3 regions of the Streptomyces sp. NPDC017202 genome follow, and region 2 is predicted to be linked to each of the others. Evidence: riboswitches for the same ligand, from Rfam matches in the RefSeq annotation. Region 2 holds a riboswitch; each other region holds the start of a gene.
What was found. A riboswitch is a leader RNA that binds a small molecule or an ion and turns the genes downstream of it on or off. The one in region 2 is predicted to bind thiamine pyrophosphate.

Region 1 (4,955 bases), on a different contig from region 2:
ACCGGAGGTCACGATGGACCTCAACTTCCCCACCTGGTGGGCGATTTCATCGCAGTACCGGTCATGCGCGAGAAGGCTCATGCACCACACCGTACGGGCGGGACGATCAGTCGAGCACGACGATTTCGGTCGCGTCGAACTCCACCCCGACCGTGTCCCCGGTCTCCGGCGCCAGCCGCAGCGCGCAGGCGGCCTCCAGACGCGGGGCGTCCCACGGCTGGAGGTGGACGGCGACGTGGGTGCCCTTGAAGGTGCGGGCGGTGACCGTGCAGGGCAGGCCCTGCCCGGCGGCGACCAGCCGCACCCCGGCCGGCCGCACCAGCAGCGTGCGGGTGCCCTGCGGGGAGCCGGCCGGCACCGGCACCTTGCCCCACGGCGTGTCCGCGGCCTCCCCGGTGACGCCCGCCTCCACCACGTTGTCGAAGCCGAGGAAGCGGGCCACGAACGCGTCCGCCGGCCGCTGCCACACCTGAAGTGGCGTGCCGGACTGGGCGATCCGCCCGTCCCGCATCACCACGACCCGGTCGGCCAGCGCGAACGCCTCGCCCTGGTCGTGGGTGACCGCGAGCACCGTGGTGCCCAACCGGCCGAAGATTTGCCGCAGTTCGACGACCAACCGCTCCCGCAGCGACCGGTCGAGCTGTCCGAGCGGCTCGTCCAGCATCAGCAGCCGCGGGCTGGGCGCGAGCGCGCGGGCCAGCGCCACCCGCTGCTGCTCACCGCCGGAGAGCGCGGCGACGGCCCGCCCGGCCGCGTCCGGCAGCCCGACCAGATCGAGCAACTCCCCCACCCGTTCACGCTGTCGTCCCCGGTCGGCGCCGCGCATGCGCAGCCCGAAGGCCACGTTGCCGCCGACGTCCCGCTGCGGGAACAGCTGGTGGTCCTGGAACATCAGCCCCAGTCCACGCCGGTGCGCGGGCACACCCGTCTGGTCCCGTCCGTCCAGCACCACCCGTCCGGTGTCCAGTGGTTGCAGCCCGGCCACCGCCCGCAGCAGCGTCGACTTGCCGCTGCCGCTGGGCCCGAGCACACACACCACCTCGTGCTCGACGACGGTGAGATCGACGGCGTCCAGCACCGCCCGGTCCCCGAACCGCACGGTCACGCCTTCGAGCTTCAGCATCAGAACTCCCCGGTACGGTCGATGGAGGTGCCGCCGGTCGATTCTGTTCGAGACGGGGGGAGGATCCGCTCCAGCACCAGCAGGGCGATCGCGCACACCAGCATCAGAATCGTCGAAAGGGCCATGGCCTGGCCGTAGTTCAGCTCGCCGGCCCGCCCCAGCAGCCGTGCCACGGCGACCGGCAGGGTCGGGTTGTCGGGCCGCGCGATGAACACCGTCGCGCCGAACTCCCCCAGCGACACGGCGAAGGCGAACCCGGACGCGACCAGCAGCGCCCGGCGCACCATCGGCAGGTCCACCTCCCGCCACACCCGCCACGGTGACGCCCCGAGGACGGCCGCGGCCTCCCGCAGCCGCTCGTCCACGGCCCGCAGCACCGGCAGCATGGTCCGCACGACGAAGGGCACGCCGACCAGCGCCTGCGCGAGCGGTACCAGGATCCAGGTGGCCCGCAGGTCCAGCGGGGGTTCGTCGAGCGCGATCAGGAACCCGAAGCCGACGGTCACCGCGGAGACCCCCAGCGGCAGCATCAGCAGCGCGTCGAACCCGCGGACCAGGCGCCCGGCGTCCCGCCGGGTCAGGGCCGCCGCCGCCAGAGCGCCGATCGTCACCGCGATCGCGGTGGCGGCGAGGGCGTACTCCAGCGAGTTCCCGACCGCCTCGATCGGCGGCACCAGGAACACATTGCCGTCGTCACTGGTCAGCGCCCGGTAGTAGGCGAAGTCGGGAGCGTCGAGGGAGCGCTGCACCAGCACGGCCGGCGGCAGCACGAGCAGCAGCGCGACCGTGCCGAGCACCCCGGCGAGCAGCGCCCACTGCCCCACCCCGCGCGGTCGCCGTGCCGTCCCCGCCGCGTCCACGAGCCGCAGCGCGCCCTCCCGCCGTCGTACGGTCCAGGCGTGCACGGCGAGGACGGCGCCGACGGCGCCGAACTGGACGATCGTGAGGACGGCGGCCGTCGACAGGTCGAAGATCTCCGAGGTCTGCCGGTAGATCTCGACCTCCAGCGTGGAGAACGTCGGCCCGCCGAGGATCTGCACCACACCGAAGGAGGTGAAGGTGAAGAGGAACACCATGAGCGCGGCGGCGGCCACGGCCGGCGCGAGGGCCGGCAGGGTGACCTGCCGCCAGGCCCGCAGCGGCGAGGCGCCCAGCACGCGCGCGGCCTCCTCCTGCCGCGGGTCGAGCTGCGCCCACAGCCCGCCGACCGTCCGTACGACCACGGCGTAGTTGAAGAAGACGTGGGCCAGCAGGATCGCCCACACGGTGGTGTCCAGCCGTACGCCCCACAGGTCGTCGAGGAGACCGCCGCGCCCGACCAGCGCCAGGAACGCCGTGCCGACGACGACGGTCGGCAGGACGAACGGGACGGTCACGACGGCCCGCAGGACCTGCTTGCCGGGGAAGGAGAACCGGGCGAAGACGTAGGCGGCGGGCAGCGCGATCAGCAGGGTCAGCGCGGTGGAGGCGAGCGCCTGCCAGGTGGTGAACCACAGGACGTGCCGGATGTCCGGCTGCCCGAGCACGTCGAACAGGCGCCCGAAGTGCCAGCCGCCGGCGGAGTGCAGTCCCCGCGCGGTGATCGCGGCGACCGGGTAGGCGAAGAACAGCCCGAAGAACGCGACGGGCAGGGCCATGAGCCCGAGCCGCGCCGCGCTCCCGGTGCGCCGGCGGCGGACGGCCGCTCGCCGCCCTACTTCAGTACGAGCGAGGTCCACGACTTGACCCACTGGTCGCGGTCCGCGGCGATCTTCGCCGGGTCCATCGTCTCGGGATCCTCGGCGGCCGGGCCGTACTCGGTGAACTCGGCGGGCACGGCCGCGCCCTTCGCCACCGGGTAGACGAACATGTTGAGCGGCATGTCCTCCTGGAACTCCTTCGAGATCAGGAAGTCGATCAGCGCCTTGCCGCCCTGGCCGTTCTTCGCGTTGCTCAGCAGTCCGGCGAACTCGATCTGCCGGAAGCAGGTGCCGGTCGCGACACCGGTCGGCGCGGTCGTCGGCTTCGGGTCGCCGTAGATCACCTCGGCGGGCGGCGAGGAGGCGTAGGAGACGACGAGCGGCCGGTCCGCCCCGGCCTTCCTGCCGCCGGCCGACCCGGAGAACTCCTCGTTGTAGGCCTGCTCCCAGCCGTCGACGACCTTCACGCCGTTGGCCTTGAGCTTCTTCCAGTAGTCCGGCCAGCCCTCGTCGCCGTACTTCGCCGCGGTGCCCAGCAGGAAACCGAGGCCCGGGGAGGAGGTGGAGGCGTTCTCGGTGACGAGGAGGTTCTTGTACGCCGGCTTCGCCAGGTCGTCGAAGCCGGCGGGCGGCGCCAGCTTGTGGTCGGCGAAGTACTTCTTGTCGTAGTTGACACAGATGTCGCCGTGGTCGACGGGCGTGACCCGGTGCTTGCCGGCGTCCAACTGGTACCGGCCGTCGACCTGGTCGAGCCCCTGCGCCTCGTACGACTGGAAGAGGCCGTTGTCGAGCGCGCGGGAGAGCAGGGTGTTGTCGACGCCGAAGAAGACGTCGCCCTGGGGGTTGTCCTTGGTGAGGATCGCCTTGTTGACGGCCTGCCCGGCGTCGCCGTCCTTGAGGACCTTCACCCGGTAGCCGGACTGCTTCTCGAAGTCGGCGAGCACGCTCTTGGAGACGGCCCACGAGTCGTGGCTGACGAGGGTGACGGTCTTGCTCCCGCTCTGCGCGGATCCGCCGTCGTCCGACGATCCGCAGGCGGACAGCATGACGAGGCCGAGGCCGACGGCCGCGGCCATGAGCGTCCTGGTGTGCACTGGTATTCCTCCTGGAGGTGACCAGGAAGAGACGCGGCCCTGCCCGGGGGCCCGCGAGGGGTTCCCGGGCAGGGCGCAACAGCTCGAGTGATGACCGAACTTCCTACCCAGAATGACCTGGGCGAGGTTCAGAGGGTCTGCGGCCCGGTTGCCGCACTCTCAGCGCTGTGGCGCTCCCCTGTCGGAATATGAAGATGTCTGGTTCGTCGTACTGTCCGAAAACAGGACAGTGCTGACGTCGGCCAGACTACCGCTCGGTGGCGGCGAGCTGACCACACGCCCCGTCGATCTCCTGACCACGGGTGTCCCGGACGGTGACGGGTACCCCGTGCGCCGCGATGGCCTCGACGAACGCCTTCTCGTCCTCGGGCCGGGAGGCGGTCCACTTGGAGCCCGGCGTCGGGTTCAGCGGGATCAGGTTGACGTGCACGGGCCGGCCCTTGAGCATGCGCCCGAGCCGGTCGCCCCGCCAGGCCTGGTCGTTGATGTCGCGGATCAGCGCGTACTCGATGGACAGCCGGCGTCCGGACTTCTCGGCGTACTCGAACCCGGCGTCGAGCACCTCGCGCACCTTCCACCGCGTGTTCACGGGGACGAGGGTGTCGCGCAGCTCGTCGTCGGGGGCGTGCAGCGAGATCGCGAGCCGGCACTTGAAGCCCTCGTCGGAGAACCGGTTGATGGCCGGCACCAGCCCGACCGTCGACACGGTGATCCCGCGCTGCGAGAGCCCCAGCCCGTCGGGCGCGGGGTCGGTGAGCGCACGGATCGCGCCGACGACCCGCTTGTAGTTGGCGAGCGGCTCGCCCATGCCCATGAACACGATGTTGGACAGCCGGGCCGGCCCTCCGGGGACCTCCCCGTCGCGCAGCGCCCGCATCCCGTCCACGATCTGGTGGACGATCTCGGCGGTGGACAGGTTCCGGTCCAGCCCGGCCTGCCCGGTCGCGCAGAAGGGGCAGTTCATCCCGCAGCCGGCCTGCGAACTGATGCACATGGTGACCCGGTCCGGGTACCGCATCAGCACCGACTCCACGAGCGTGCCGTCGAACAGCCGCCACA
Region 2 (4,955 bases):
GGCTCAGACGGCGAGCGCCTGGGCGCGGCGCTTCACCTCCGTGCCGCGATTCTCGCTCAGTGCCTGCGCCGGGGTCCCGGGCAGGGACGGGTCGGGCGTGAACAGCCACTCCAGCATCTCTTCGTCCGTGAAGCCGTCGTCCCGCAGCAGGGTCAGGGTCCCGGTCAGGCCCTTGGTCACCTTGTCCTCGTCGATGAAGGCGGCGGGGACGTGCAGCGCCCTGTTCTCACCACGGCGTACGGCGACGAGCTGGCCTTCCTTCACCAGCTGCCGCACACGCGTCACGTCGACATCGAGCATCTCCGCGATGTCGGGCAGGGTGAGCCAGGCGGGGACGAGAGCATCGATCTTTGCGTCAATCTCGGTCACCCCTCAAGACTGCCATCCCGGACCGACAGTCGGTACCCGAGGCTCCCCTGAGGGGGACGGGGCGCCGCCGGACGCCGCGGGAGTCCTCCGGACGGAGCACCGGTCGCGCCCCGCAAGGCCCCGGTCAGGCCGTCGCCGTCTTGAGCGGCCGCTGCGGGTCCACGACCAGCTCCGGGTCGACCGGCGTGCCCGACTCGATCAGCCGGCGGCCCTGCGCGAGGTCGCGCGGGCGGCCCACCGCCAGCAGGGCGACCAGGCGGTCGTCGCGCAGCCAGCAGACCGTCCAGGCCGGTCCGGCGGGGTCGCCGCGCCACAGGGTGGTGTCGGCGCCGCTGTGGTGCCCGACGTACTGGACGAAGCGGCCGAACTGCTCCGACCAGAAGTACGGGACCGGGTCGTAGACCGCGGGGGCCTCCCCGCCGGCGGTGCCGAGGATGTTCGCGGCGACCGTGCGCGGGCCCTGGAGGGCGTTGTCCCAGTGGTGGACCAGGAGGCGCTCGCCGTACCGCCCGGAGGGGAAGGACGCGCAGTCGCCGACCGCGTACACGTCGGGCAGGGAGGTGCGCAGGCCCGCGTCGGCCACGACCTCGCCGTGCGGCCCCAGCTCGATGCCCGAGCCGGTCAGCCAGGCGGTGGCGGGGCGGGCGCCGATGCCGACCACGACGGCATCGGCGGGCAGCCGGGTCCCGTCGTCGAGGAGGACCGCGCCGGGCTCGACGCGCCGCACGCGCGTGCCGGTGCGCAGTTCGGCGCCGCTGTCGGCGTACCAGGCGGTCATCGCGGCGGCGACGTCGGCGGGCAGGGCACCGGCCAGCGGCCGGTCGGCGGCCTCGACGACGGTGACCGCGCAGCCGGCCTCGCGTGCGGCGGTGGCGAACTCGGCGCCGATCCAGCCGGCACCGACGACGACGATGTCGTGACGGGCGGCGAGCACCGGCCGCAGCCGTTCGGCGTCGTCCAGGGTGCGCAGCAGGTGGACGCCGGGGACGCCCTCGGCGCCGGGCAGCCGGATCGGTTCGGCGCCGGTGGCGAGCACGAGGACGTCGTACGGGACGGGCCCGGACTCGGTGTCGAGTTCGTGGTCGGCGGGGCGCACGCCGAGGGCCTCGCTGCCGAGCCGGAGTTCGACGTCGAGGCTCTCGAAGTCGACGTCGAAGGCGGAGTGCTCGGCCTTGCCGAGCAGGACGGCCTTGGACAGCGGGGGCCGGTCGTAGGGCTGGTGGGGTTCGGCGCCGACGACGAGCACCGTGCCGTCGAAGCCCTGTTCGCGCAGGGCGACCGCGGTCTGCACCCCGGCCATCCCCGCGCCGACGACGACCACCCGTCGCGCCGCCCGCCCGTCTTCTTCCCGCGTCTGCTCGCTCACCCGATCACCTTAGACAGCTGACGTGCCGTCAGTCAGCCGTCCCGCTCGGTGATCTGCTCCACCACGCTGGTCCCGCTGCCGGCCCGCGACTCCCACTCCCAGGTCTCGTCGAGGCGCAGCCGCCCGTCGGGCAGCTCGACGACCGTGGACACGCAGTGCCCGGACGACGTCGTCCCGTCGTGCCGCAGCTGGACGTACCGGAAGTCCAGCCGGTCCCCCCGCCGGGTCCCCACGAGATGCCCGCGGACGACGTCGCCGCCCGCGTAGTCGGCCCAGACGACGCCGTCGCGTTCGCGGTACGTGAAGCGGGTGCGGGTGCCGACCTGACCGGGGGCCTGGTCGGCCACCGGGGCCAGGACCAGGCCGTCGAGCGAACGGGCCACGGAGGGAGGCTCCCTTACTGAGACGGAGGACGGGGGGCTAGGGTGGCCAACCTAGAGCACTCGCGGGAGCCCGGACGCACCGGGCTGAGAGGGAGGCTGGCGGCCTCCGACCGTACGAACCTGATCCGGGTCATGCCGGCGAAGGGAGGGGCTGGACGCCCATGTCCTCAGGCAATTCGGACGTCCTCGTCGTCGGGGGCGGCATCATCGGGCTGGTCACCGCGTGGCGGGCCGCGCAGCGCGGGTTCGCCACGGCGGTGCTGGATCCCGAGCCGGGCGGCGGGGCCGCGCAGGTGGCGGCCGGGATGCTGGCCGCCGTCTCGGAACTGCACTACGGCGAACAGACACTGCTCGGCCTGAACCTGGAATCGGCCCGCCGCTACCCGGACTTCGCGGCCGAGCTGACCGAACTGACCGGTCACGACCTCGGCTACCGCCGTTCCGGGACCCTCGCGGTCGCGCTGGACGCCGACGACCGCGCCCACCTGCGGGAACTCCACGCCCTGCAACGGCGGTCGGGGCTGGCCTCGGAGTGGCTGTCCGGGCGGGAGTGCCGGCGGCTGGAGCCCATGCTCGCGCCCGGGGTACGGGGCGGGCTGCGGGTGGACGGGGACCACCAGATCGATCCGCGGCGGCTGGTGGGGGCGCTGGTGGCCGCCTGTGAGCGGACGGGCGTGGCCGTCCACCGCGACTGGGCGGAGCGGCTGACGGTGTCGGCCGGGCGCGCCGCGGGAGTGCGCACGCGCGCGGGCACGACGCTCGCGGCGCGGCAGGTGGTGCTCGCGGCGGGCAGCCTCAGCGGGCGGCTCGCGGGCGTCCCGGCGAAGGTGCTGCCGCCGGTGCGGCCGGTGAAGGGGCAGGTGCTGCGGCTGACCGTGCCGCGGCGGTACGCGCCGTTCCTGACCCGGACGGTCCGGGCCGTGGTGCGCGGCAGCCAGGTCTACCTGGTGCCGCGCGAGAACGGCGAGCTGGTCGTCGGGGCGACGAGCGAGGAGCTGGGCTGGGACACGACGGTGACGGCGGGCGGCGTGTACGAGCTGCTGCGGGACGCCCACGAGCTGGTTCCCGGGATCACCGAGCTGCCGCTCACCGAGACCCGCGCGGGGCTGCGTCCCGGCTCGCCGGACAACGCGCCGCTGCTCGGGCCGACCGGACTGGACGGTCTGCTGCTGGCGACCGGGCACTACCGCAACGGCGTACTGCTGGCACCGGTCACCGGGGACGCGCTGGCGCACGCGCTGGCCACCGGCGAACTCCCCGACGAGGCCCGTCCCTTCACCCCCCGGCGCTTCCACGCCGCCGCCCACTCGGAGCAGACCGCATGAAGATCTCGGTGAACGGTGAGCGGCGCGAGGTCGCTCCCGGCACGGCCCTCGACAGCGTCGTACGGTCCCTGACGCCGGCGTCCTCCGGGGTGGCCGCCGCCCTCAACGAGACCGTCGTCCCCCGCGCGCGGTGGTCCGCCACCGCCCTCTCCGACGGAGACCGCGTGGAAGTCCTCACCGCCGTCCAGGGAGGCTGAGCCATGGCCGACGATCCCTTCGTCCTCGGCGGTACGGCGTACTCGTCCCGCCTGATCATGGGGACGGGCGGCGCGCCCAGCCTGGAGGTGCTGGAGCGGGCGCTGGCCGCGTCCGGCACCGAGCTGACCACCGTCGCGATGCGGCGGGTGGACCCCTCGGTGCACGGGTCCGTGCTGTCGGTCCTGGAACGGCTCGGCATCCGGGTGCTGCCGAACACGGCGGGGTGCTTCACGGCCGGGGAGGCGGTCCTGACGGCACGGCTGGCACGGGAGGCGCTGGGGACCGACCTGGTCAAGCTGGAGGTCGTCGCCGACGAGCGGACGCTGCTCCCCGATCCGGTCGAGCTGCTGGACGCGGCGGAGACGCTGGTCGACGACGGGTTCACGGTGCTGCCGTACACGAACGACGATCCGGTGCTGGCGCGGAAGCTGGAGGACGTCGGGTGTGCGGCGGTGATGCCGCTGGGCTCGCCGATCGGGTCCGGGCTGGGCATCCGCAACCCCCACAACTTCCAGCTGATCGTCGAGCACGCGCGCGTGCCGGTGATCCTGGACGCGGGCGCCGGTACGGCGTCGGACGTGGCGCTGGCGATGGAGCTGGGGTGCGCGGGGGTGATGCTGGCGTCGGCGGTGACGCGGGCGCAGGAGCCGGTGCTGATGGCCCGGGCGATGCGGGGGGCCGTGGAGGCGGGGAGGCTGGCCCGGCTCGCGGGCCGCATTCCCCGCCGTCACTTCGCGCAGGCGTCGTCGCCGGGGGAGGGCCGCGCCGCCCTCGACCCGGAACGGCCGGCCTTCTGACGGCGCCTCCCACCCGCCTGCCCGCACCGCGCCCGGGAGGGCCGGGCGCCGCCGGCGGTCGTGCCGCTCGTCACAGGTCCGCTTCAGTCCCGCTGCGATACCGGTGTGAGCGGTGAGGGGTGCCGGTGCGGGCTCGTAGACTCGCCTGCGTGGACACGACCCTTCAGGACCCTCTGGTCGGGCAGGTGCTCGACGGGCGTTATCGCGTGGACGCGCGGATCGCGGTCGGCGGGATGGCCACGGTCTACCGGGCCGTGGACACCCGCCTGGACCGCGTCCTCGCGCTCAAGGTGATGCACCCGGCCCTCGCGGCCGACGCCTCCTTCGTCGAGCGCTTCATCCGCGAGGCCAAGTCCGTGGCCCGGCTGGCGCACCCGAACGTCGTCCAGGTGTTCGACCAGGGGACCGACGGGTCGTACGTCTACCTCGCGATGGAGTACGTCGCCGGCTGCACCCTGCGGGACGTGCTGCGCGAGCGCGGCGCCCTCCAGCCGCGGGCCGCGCTGGACATCCTGGA
Region 3 (4,955 bases), on a different contig from region 2:
ATCTGTTGTGCACTTTCAGCAAGATGCCAGCAGTGTCAAGGGTTGATTCCCAGCCAGTCGACGGCGATGACGGGATAGGGCGATGCGCGAGTCCGTGCAGGCAGTAGAGGCAGAGGTCATGATGAGCTTTCTCGTCTCCGAGGAGCTCTCTTTCCGCATCCCGGTGGAACTGGGCTACGAGACCTGCGATCCGTATGCCGTACGGCTCACGTTTCATCTGCCCGGTGATGCCCCGGTGACCTGGGCGTTCGGGCGTGAGCTGCTCATCGACGGGGTGGGCAGACCGTGCGGTGAGGGAGACGTGCGGGTCTCGCCGGCCGACCGGGATCTCCTGGGTGACGTGCTGATCCGGCTTCAGGTGGGCTGTGACCAGGCGGTGTTCCGCTCGTCGGCGGCTCCGCTCGTGGCCTTCCTCGACCGCACCGACAAGCTGGTGCCGTTGGGGCAGGAGGGCGCGTTCGCCGACTTCGACGCCCATCTCGACGAGGCCTTGGACCGGATCCTGGCGGAGGAGCAGAGCGCCGGGTGAGGTCTGGTGAGGGGCTGGTGGCAGGCCGGTGAAGTAACGCTTCTGCTGGAACGGTGGCGAGGCGCCCGGCAATCGGCCCGTCCCGATCGGCGAAGTGGCGTGCACGAGGAGGATGACGTCCCGGGTGCGCGAAGGGCGCCGTGCCCGATGCCCCCTTCGCACACCCGGGAACGTCAGCGTTTGCGGCGCCTGCCCCGGCCGCCCCGAGCGCTCTGCGCGGCCGGACCCGCCGTACCGGCCGACGGCGCCCCCGGAGCTGCCGCGGCGACGGCGCCCGTGCCCGACCGGTCCGCCGACACCACGAGCGCGGCGAGTGCCGTGGTCACCGGAACCGACGCGACCAGGCCGATCGAACCGACCAGCGTGCGCACGATCTCCTCGGCGACCAGCTCGCTGTTGGCTACCATGCCGACGCTGCTCTGCGCGATGGAGAACAGCAGCAGCAGCGGCAGGGCTGCGCCGGCGTAGGCCAGGACGAGCGTGTTGACCACGGACGCGATGTGGTCGCGACCGATCCGGATGCCCGCCCGGTACAGCCCCCGCCAGCCCATCGTGGGGTTGGCCTCGTGCAGTTCCCAGACCGCCGACGTCTGGGTGACCGTCACGTCGTCGAGGACACCGAGCGATCCGATGATGATCCCGGCGAGGAGCAGACCGCTCATGTCGATCGTCGGGTACAGGCCGTGGATCAGACCGGTGTTGTCGTCCGTGTTGCCGGTGAGCGCCGCCCAGTCGACGAACCAGGAGCCGAGGACGCCGATCAGCAACAGGGAGATGAGGGTGCCCAGAACCGCCACGGAGGTGCGGGCCGACAGACCGTGACACAGGTAGAGGGCGATGAGCATGATGGCGCTCGCCCCCACGACCGCCACCGCGAGCGGGTTCGAGCCTTGCAGGATCGCGGGCAGGACGAAGAAGTTCAGCACCATGAAGCTGATGGCCAGCGAGACCAGCGCCATGACGCCCTTCAGCCGCCCGACGACCACGACGGCGACGGCGAAGATGAGGGCGAGCACGGTCAGCGGGACGCGGCGGTCCACGTCGGTCACCGAGTACTGAAGGTCCTTCGGCGCGGAGGGCTCGTAGGCGACCACGACCTTCTGCCCCTCGTGCAGCTGCCGTGACTGGTCCGGCTGGACGATCTCCGTGAAAGTACGGCCCTTGTCCGCGCCGGTGTCCACACGGATCGTGGCCTTCTTGCAGGTGCCGTTCGCCTGCTGGGCCGCGGAGGAGCCTTCAGCGGTGGAGGTGTCGCCGGTGGGGGTGCCGCCCGAGGCGTTCGCCGACGAGCAACTGATGCTCTCGACGTCGGAGACCGTCGCCCGCTGCGTCTGCCGGTCGAAGCCGACGCCGGTGCGCTCGTGTGCCGGGGCACCACCGGGCCACAGCACGACCAGACCGGCGAGCACGGCCACGCCGAAGGGGATGAGGACGGCCGCGATGACCTTGCGCAGATGCTGGGAGACGGGAGCGGCCGGGCCATGACTGTGGCTGTGCCCGTGGCCGCCACCCGGACCGGGGACGTGGCCACCGTGCCCACCGCTGTGCCCGTCGCCGGAGCCATGTCCGTGGCCCTGGCCGTCATCTGCACCGCGCCCGGGGCCGGGGCGGAAGGCGTGTCCGTCGCCCCCGCCGGCGCTTCCGTTTCTCTCACCGGCACCGCGTCCATGACCTGCACGGGGAGCACCGCCCTGACCGGTCCCGGGTGCGTGCGCACCCTCGCCGGGCAGGTGCCCGTGGCCCCCGCCGGAGCCCTGTCCGCCCTCGCGGCTGAAGCCGTAACAGCCGTCGGGACCCGGACCGCCGTCGGGACCCGGATCGGCACCCGGACCTGGACCGGCACCCGGACGAGGGCCCGATCCGGGAACGGAACTGCCCCTGGGGCCGTACCCCTGCCCTCGCCCGGGGTGTCCGGGGGGAGGAATGCCCGGACCGCGGGGCTGTTCGGGTGGTGGGAACGGAGGCTGGGGTGTCGTGGTCACCGCCCGATCATCGCAAGAACGACCGAGGCCCACTGTTCACCGCGCCACAAAGGACGCTAGCGTGGAGGCACCTTTGCACACGCGGGAGCTCGGAGCACCGGGCTGAGAGGGCGCTGACCTCCGTCTTCGCGATGTTTCACGTGGAACGTCACCTTCACCGAGTGATGTTTCACATGAATCGTCGGCAGACGGAAGCCGCTGCGTCGACCGCTGAACCTGTTACCGGGTAATGCCGGCGTAGGGAGTAGGTCTCATGACCAACAAGGATGCACGCACGCCTGCCTCCGCGCAGACCTCCGACGAGGCCTCCGTCGACGGGGAGGCCGGGAAGCCCATCGGCGGGAAGTCCATCGGATGGCACAAGGCGTATGTCGAGGGTCAGCGCTCCGACCTGCGCGTGCCGGTCCGTCAGGTGCACCTCACCAACGGGCAGTCGGTCACTCTGTACGACACCTCCGGCCCGTACACCGATCCGCTCGTCGAGACGGACGTACGCAGGGGGTTGCCGCCTCTGCGGGAGAACTGGGTCATCGCCCGTGGCGACACGGAGGAGTACGCGGGCCGCCCCGTCCGTCCGGAGGACGACGGGGTCAAACACACCTCGCCGCGCGGCGGACTGCGCAACCTCGACGCGGTCTTCCCCGGACGGCCCCGCCTGCCGCGCCGCGGCCGGGAGGGGCAGGCGGTCACTCAACTCGCTTACGCACGCCGGGGCGAGATCACACCGGAGATGGAGTACGTGGCCATCCGGGAGAACGTGGAGCCCGAGATCGTCCGCGAGGAGATCGCGGCCGGACGTGCGGTGCTGCCCGCCAACGTCAATCACCCGGAGATCGAGCCGATGATCATCGGCAAACGGTTCCTGGTGAAGGTCAACGCCAACATCGGCAACTCGGCGGTGACCTCCTCCATCGAGGAGGAGGTCGAGAAGATGACCTGGGCCACCCGATGGGGCGCCGACACGGTCATGGACCTGTCCACCGGCCGCAACATCCACACCACCCGCGAGTGGGTGCTCCGCAATTCGCCGGTCCCCATCGGCACGGTGCCGCTCTATCAGGCGCTGGAGAAGGTCGACGGCCGGGCCGAGGAGCTGACCTGGGAGATCTACAAGGACACGGTGATCGAGCAGGCCGAGCAGGGCGTGGACTACATGACCGTCCACGCGGGCGTGCGCCTGCCGTACGTCCCGCTGACGGCGAACCGCAAGACCGGCATCGTCTCCCGTGGCGGCTCGATCATGGCCGCGTGGTGCCTGGCCCACCACAAGGAGTCCTTCCTCTACGAGAACTTCGAGGAACTCTGCGAGATCCTCGCGGCCTATGACGTCACGTACTCGCTGGGCGACGGGCTGCGGCCCGGCTCGATCGCGGACGCCAACGACGAGGCCCAGTTCGCTGAGTTGCGCACCCTCGGGGAACTCAACCGCATCGCGAAGCGTTTCCATGTTCAGACCATGATCGAAGGCCCGGGACACGTTCCGATGCACAAGATCAAGGAGAACATCGACCTTCAGCAGGAGATCTGCGATGAAGCTCCGTTCTATACGCTCGGCCCGCTGACGACGGACGTCGCCCCGGCGTACGACCACATCACCTCCGGCATCGGTGCCGCGATGATCGCCTGGTGGGGCACGGCGATGCTCTGCTACGTCACACCCAAGGAACACCTGGGTCTGCCCAACCGTGACGACGTCAAGACCGGCGTCATCACCTACAAGATCGCCGCCCACGCGGCCGACCTCGCCAAGGGGCACCCCGGTGCGCAGGAATGGGACGACGCACTGTCCGACGCCCGCTTCGAGTTCCGGTGGGAGGACCAGTTCAACCTGGCTCTCGACCCGGACACCGCACGGGAGTTCCACGACGAGACCCTGCCGGCCGAACCGGCGAAAACGGCCCACTTCTGCTCGATGTGCGGGCCGAAGTTCTGCTCGATGAAGATCTCCCAAGACATCCGTCGTGAGCACGGAGGCAGTCGGGAGGAGGCCGAGGAGGGTATGGCGCAGAAGTCCAAGGAGTTCGCGGCCGCGGGCAATCGGGTGTACTTGCCGATCGCGGACTGACGCGAGGCAACGGCGCCGCTGCCGTGCCGGTTGGGGCACGGCAGCCGGGCCGCCGTGTTGAGGGCCGGGGCGGCGTCGGCGGTGGTCGCGAGGGTGGGACGCGGGTGGGCGGCCGTTGGTTTCCGTTGGGGAGGTACTTCTGGCGTGTGGCTCGGCAGACTGGTGTCATGACAGCGCAATCCATGAGCAAGGGCGCCAATCTGCCGGTCGATGTGCCGTCCGTACGCGTCGAGATCAGCTGGTCCGAACAGGGCGGCGGACCGGACGTGGACGTGTCGGCCCTCCTGCTGACGGTCGCCGGCAAGGTGCGTGACGACGCGGACTTCGTCTTCTACAACCAGCCGCGGCACGCCTCCGGCGCCGTGCGGCATCTGGGGAA

Region 1: another riboswitch for thiamine pyrophosphate. It lies ahead of ACH4N1_RS25335 (thiamine ABC transporter substrate binding subunit); the one in region 2 lies ahead of thiO (glycine oxidase ThiO).
Region 3: another riboswitch for thiamine pyrophosphate. It lies ahead of thiC (phosphomethylpyrimidine synthase ThiC); the one in region 2 lies ahead of thiO (glycine oxidase ThiO).

What each region holds. Positions count from the first base shown of each region.
Region 1 is NZ_JBIRNP010000015.1:43,547-48,501, reverse strand. Features, by position in the region: gene ACH4N1_RS25350 (maleylpyruvate isomerase N-terminal domain-containing protein) at 1-81, opposite strand, end outside; gene ACH4N1_RS25345 (ABC transporter ATP-binding protein) at 107-1,123, opposite strand; gene ACH4N1_RS25340 (ABC transporter permease) at 1,123-2,760, opposite strand; gene ACH4N1_RS25335 (thiamine ABC transporter substrate binding subunit) at 2,817-3,878, opposite strand; TPP riboswitch at 3,979-4,086, opposite strand; gene rlmN (23S rRNA (adenine(2503)-C(2))-methyltransferase RlmN) at 4,144-4,955, opposite strand, start outside.
Region 2 is NZ_JBIRNP010000001.1:61,711-66,665, forward strand. Features, by position in the region: gene ACH4N1_RS00255 (Rv2175c family DNA-binding protein) at 4-369, opposite strand; gene ACH4N1_RS00260 (NAD(P)/FAD-dependent oxidoreductase) at 494-1,735, opposite strand; gene ACH4N1_RS00265 (hypothetical protein) at 1,768-2,118, opposite strand; TPP riboswitch at 2,171-2,282, shown strand; gene thiO (glycine oxidase ThiO) at 2,280-3,443, shown strand; gene thiS (sulfur carrier protein ThiS) at 3,440-3,640, shown strand; gene ACH4N1_RS00280 (thiazole synthase) at 3,644-4,438, shown strand; gene pknB (Stk1 family PASTA domain-containing Ser/Thr kinase) at 4,588-4,955, shown strand, end outside.
Region 3 is NZ_JBIRNP010000002.1:194,491-199,445, reverse strand. Features, by position in the region: gene ACH4N1_RS05105 (SsgA family sporulation/cell division regulator) at 83-529, shown strand; gene ACH4N1_RS05100 (YibE/F family protein) at 703-2,259, opposite strand; TPP riboswitch at 2,583-2,772, shown strand; gene thiC (phosphomethylpyrimidine synthase ThiC) at 2,765-4,576, shown strand; gene ACH4N1_RS05090 (VWA domain-containing protein) at 4,744-4,955, shown strand, end outside.